2 regions of the Streptosporangium longisporum genome follow, and region 1 is predicted to be linked to the other one. Evidence: predicted binding sites of a transcription regulator. Region 1 holds the regulator's gene; the other holds the start of a gene.

Evidence for each region. Region 1 encodes HspR, which represses chaperone genes until heat shock. Its sites were predicted from a motif close to ANTTGAGTCNNNNNGACTCAANT; they were not measured.
Region 2: lon (endopeptidase La) is a predicted target of HspR. The motif match lies at 1,048-1,070, and genes of this name have one in related genera.

What each region holds. Positions count from the first base shown of each region.
Region 1 covers NZ_BAAAWD010000006.1:1,114,733-1,117,128, forward strand. The annotation lists gene dnaJ (molecular chaperone DnaJ) at 1-765, shown strand, start outside; gene ABD832_RS09165 (heat shock protein transcriptional repressor HspR) at 768-1,115, shown strand; gene clpB (ATP-dependent chaperone ClpB) at 1,236-2,396, shown strand, end outside.
Region 2 covers NZ_BAAAWD010000032.1:38,570-40,965, reverse strand. The annotation lists gene lon (endopeptidase La) at 1-1,035, opposite strand, end outside; gene ABD832_RS41045 (sensor histidine kinase) at 1,299-2,396, shown strand, end outside.

The sequences.
Region 1 (2,396 bases):
GCGCGCCGGGGCCAGGACATCGAGTCCGAGGTGACCCTCAACTTCTCCGAGGCGGTCGAGGGCACCACGGTCTCGCTCCGCCTGACCAGTTCCTCCGCGTGCACCGCGTGCGGGGGCACCGGCGCCAAGGCCGGCACCACGCCGCGGGTCTGCCCGACCTGTGAGGGCACCGGGGCGGCCAGCCGCAACCTGGGCAACTTCGCCTTCTCCGAGCCGTGCCGCGACTGCAAGGGCCGCGGCCTGCTCGTGGACGACCCGTGCCCGGTGTGCGACGGCAGCGGGCGGGGCAAGAGCACCCGCACGATCCAGGCGCGCATCCCGGCCGGTGTCGCCGACGGACAGCGCATCAAGATCAAGGCCAAGGGCGCACCCGGCGAGAACGGCGGCCCGGCCGGCGACCTCTACGTCCAGATCCACGTCAAGCCGCACTCCGTGTTCGGCAGGACGGGTGAGAACCTGACGGTCACCGTCCCGGTCACCTTCACCGAGGCGGCGCTGGGCGCCGAGATCAAGGTGCCGGTCCTCAAGGGGATGCCGGTCACCCTGCGCATCCCCGAGGGCACCCCGAACGGCCGCACCTTCCGGGTGCGCGGCAGGGGCGTCACCCGTAAGGACGGCACCAAGGGCGACCTGCTCGCCACGGTCGAGGTCCTCGTGCCCAGCAAGCTCGAGGACAAGGCGAGAGGCGCTCTGGAGGAGTTCCGCGACGCCACCTCGGGAGGTGACCCGCGGGCTGACCTGATCGCACAGGCCAGAAGCGAGTAGCCATGGAAGCCAACTACTTCGATCTGTCGGACGACACACCCGTCTACGTGATCTCAGTGGCCGCCCAGCTGTCCGGTCTGCACCCGCAGACCCTGCGCCAGTACGACCGTCTCGGCCTGGTCAGTCCAGGCCGTACGGCGGGACGCGGGCGCCTGTACTCCACCCGCGACATCGTGATGCTCCGCGAGGTCCAGCGGCTCTCCCAGGAGGAGGGCATCAACCTCGCGGGCATCAAGCGCATCCTGGCCCTCGAGAACGAGGCCCTGCGGCTGCGCGACGAGAACCACCGTCTCCGCGCGGAGATGAACATGATCCGCGCCCTGATCCAGTACCAGCTGCCCCCCGCCTGAGAGTCCCGTCCGTCCCGTCGCACGGCGAACCACCGCGGCGCGCCGCGGTGCCGGAGACCGGACAGCAGCGTCCCACCCGCGGCGCGCGGCGCCGCCGTCAAGCACTAAGGCCTGGTAAGCATGGACTACAAGCTCACTCAGAAGAGCCAGGAGGCGGTCTCCTCCGCCATCCGGCGGGCGGCCGCAGAAGGCAACCCCGAGGTCGCCCCGGCTCACCTGTTCACCTCGTTGCTCGCCCAGAGCGGCGGCACCGCCGTGCCCCTGCTGGAGGCGGTGGGCGCCGACTGGAAGAAGCTCCGGACCGAGGCCGAGACCCAGCTGGCCGCCCTGCCCAAGGCGCAGGGCTCCACGGTCGGCGCGCCGTCGAGCTCGCGGCAGCTTCTCACCGTGCTGAACACTGCGGCCCAGCGGGCCCGCAGCCTGGAGGACGAGTACGTCTCGACCGAGCACCTGCTGGTCGGCCTGGCCACCGACGGCGGCCCGGTCGCCCGGCTGCTCACCTCCGCCGGCGCGAGCCCGTCCGCCCTGCTGGACGCCTTCGAGAAGGTGCGCGGGCACGCCAAGGTGACCAGCGCGACGCCCGAGGACACCTACCAGGCGCTGGAGAAGTACGGGATCGACCTGACCGAGCAGGCCAGGGCGGGCAGGCTCGACCCGGTGATCGGCCGTGACTCGGAGATCCGGCGGGTCGTCCAGGTGCTCAGCCGCCGTACCAAGAACAACCCGGTGCTCATCGGCGAGCCCGGCGTCGGCAAGACCGCGGTGGTGGAGGGGCTCGCCCAGCGGATCGTGGCCGGGGACGTGCCCTCCAGCCTGCGGGACAAGCGCCTGATCGCGCTCGACCTGGGCGCCATGGTCGCCGGGGCCAAGTACCGCGGCGAGTTCGAGGAGCGCCTCAAGGCCGTGCTCGGCGAGATCAAGGAGAGCAACGGCCAGGTCGTCACGTTCATCGACGAGCTGCACACCATGGTCGGCGCGGGCGCGGCCGAGGGCGCGATGGACGCGGGCAACATGCTCAAGCCCATGCTGGCCCGCGGCGAGCTGCGCATGATCGGCGCGACCACGCTGGACGAGTACCGCGAGCGCATCGAGAAGGACCCGGCGCTGGAACGGCGCTTCCAGCAGGTCTACGTGGGCGAGCCCACCGTCGAGGACACCATCGCCATCCTGCGCGGCCTCAAGGGACGCTACGAGGCGCACCACCAGGTGCAGATCTCCGACGGCGCGCTGGTGGCCGCCGCCGCGCTCTCCGACCGCTACATCACCTCCCGGTTCCTGCCG
Region 2 (2,396 bases), on a different contig from region 1:
CCCGCCGACCACGCCCAGGCCCTTCTCGGCCCTGCGCCCGCGGACGGCCAGGTACTCGATGATGCGGTCCTTGACGTCGTCGAGGCCGGTGTGGTCGGCGTCCAGGACGGCGCGGGCCGCGGCGATGTCGTAGGAGTCCTCGGTCCGCTCGTTCCAGGGGATGTCCAGGACGGTGTCGAGCCAGGTGCGGATCCAGCCGGTCTCGGGAGACTGGTCGGAGGTCCGCTCCAGCTTGTCGACCTCCTTGAGCGCGGCCTCGCGCACCTTGGCGGGCAGGTCGGCGGCCTCGACGCGGGCGCGGTAGTCCTCCTCCTCGGAGCCGGAGGTGTCGCCGTTGAGCTCGGCGAGCTCCTTGCGGACCGCGGCCAGCTGCTGGCGGAGCAGGAACTCGCGCTGCTGCTTCTCCATGCCCTCCTGGACGTCCTTGCGGATCGTCTCGGCCACGTCGAGCTCCGCCAGGTGCTCGCGCGACCACTCGACCAGCATCGCGAGGCGGTCGGCCGGGTCGGCGGTCTGCAGGATCTCGGCCTTGCGCGAGGTGGTCAGCCAGGGGGCGTAGCCGGAGTTGTCGGCCAGCACCGAGGGGTCGCTCATCTGGTTGACGGCGTCGACGACCTGCCAGGCGCCCCGCTTCTGCAGGATCGTGGTGGCCAGCGCCTTGTACTCCTTGGCGAGCTCGTGGGCCCGCTCACCGGCCGCGATCACGGGGATGACCGTGGCCTCCACCCACAGGGCCGCACCCGGGCCGGTCGTGCCGGTGCCCACCCGCACCCGGTCGGCACCCCGCACCACGGCCGCGGGCTCCCCACCGGGAAGCCTGCCCACCTGCTCGACGATCGCCCGCACGCCCACCGAACCGTACCGGCCGTCGATCCGGGGAACGAGCAGGACCTCGGGCTTGTTCTCAGCGAGAGCCTGCGCCGCGTCGATCGCGGCCCGGACCTCGGGCTCGGACAGGTCAAGCGGGACCACCATGCCCGGCAGCACGACCTCGTCGTCGAGCGGCAGGACCGGGAGGATCAAGCTCTCACTCATGTGAACTCCAAGGGTTGAGTTATACAGGCTCAATTAATGGGAGCCTCAGAATGTTCCCGAGGATGAGCGTGTTCACTGTGAGCGATCGTAATGATGTAATCACGGGCCATCGGGTCCTCTCCTCGATCCGGGGAGCGAGGGGTGAGCCACCACTCTCACCCAGACAGGCACCGGGGTGGCCGGTCCTCTCACCCCAGGGGGTGACCTGCGGCGTCACCCTGCGGGGTGAGGCGGGGCGTGGCCGGGCTGCCTAAGCTGGCCGGGTGACCTCCCGTCCTCCCCGGCAGCGTGCGCGTGCGGCCCGCCAGGGCGTCCTGCGGCTGATCGGCCCGCTCGTCGAGGCGGCGGTGACCGGGGTGCCCGATCCGGCCCGGCCCCGGACCGGCCGGCTCAACGCGCGGGTGCCCCACTTCCTGGGGGTACTGCCGTTCCGGACCGTCGACCTGGTCCTGCTGGCCGACCTGGCCCTGACCTTCCTGCTGTTCCAGACGGGGTTCGTCCGCTTCAAGGAGCTCGCGGCCGAGACGCACTCCCCCATGGACGTGCAGGGGCTCGCGTTCGCGGCCGCGGCCTTCTCCCTGCCGCTCGCGCTGCGCCACCGCTGGCCCCTGGCCGCCTGGCGGTCGGCCGCGCTGCTGATGCCGTTGGGCACGGACATCTCCCGGCAGTTCCTCGGCATTCCGTACACCTCGGCCGCCGCGGTCATGTTCATACTGGTGGTCTACTCGGTCGCGGTGCGCTGCGATCGGCGGATCACCCTCGGCGTGTGGATCATCTCGGTCCTGGGCGCCCTGACGATCCACTCCGACTCGCTGGCCGTCGTCACCGTCGTCCTCACCGTGACCGTCCTGTTCGGTCACAACGTCCGCGCCCGGCGGCTGGCCCTCGGCAGGCTCGCCCAGGAGGAACGGCGCAGCAGGCAGGCACTGGACGGGCAGGCCGTGCTGGAGGAGCGGGCCAGGATCGCCAGGGAGCTGCACGACGTCGTCGCCCACCACATGTCGGTGATCGCCATCCAGGCGGAGGCCGTCCCGCTGCAGGCGGCCGGGGACGCGGCGCGCCTGGAGGAGGGGCTCGGGCAGATCCGCACGCTCTCGCTCACGGCCATGAACGAGATGCGCCGCGTGCTGGGCGTGCTCAGGGACGGCGACGAGAACGGCGACACCGCGCCGCAGCCGGGCCTCGGCCGCCTGGAGGAGCTCGTCGGCACCGCGCGCTCCGCCGGGCTGACCGTGACGCTCCGCCTCGGCGGCGACCTGACCGGCCTGCCCACGGCGGTGAGCCTGTCCGCCTACCGGATCGCCCAGGAGTCGCTCAGCAACGCCATGCGGCACGCGCCCGGGTCCACCGTCTCGATCACG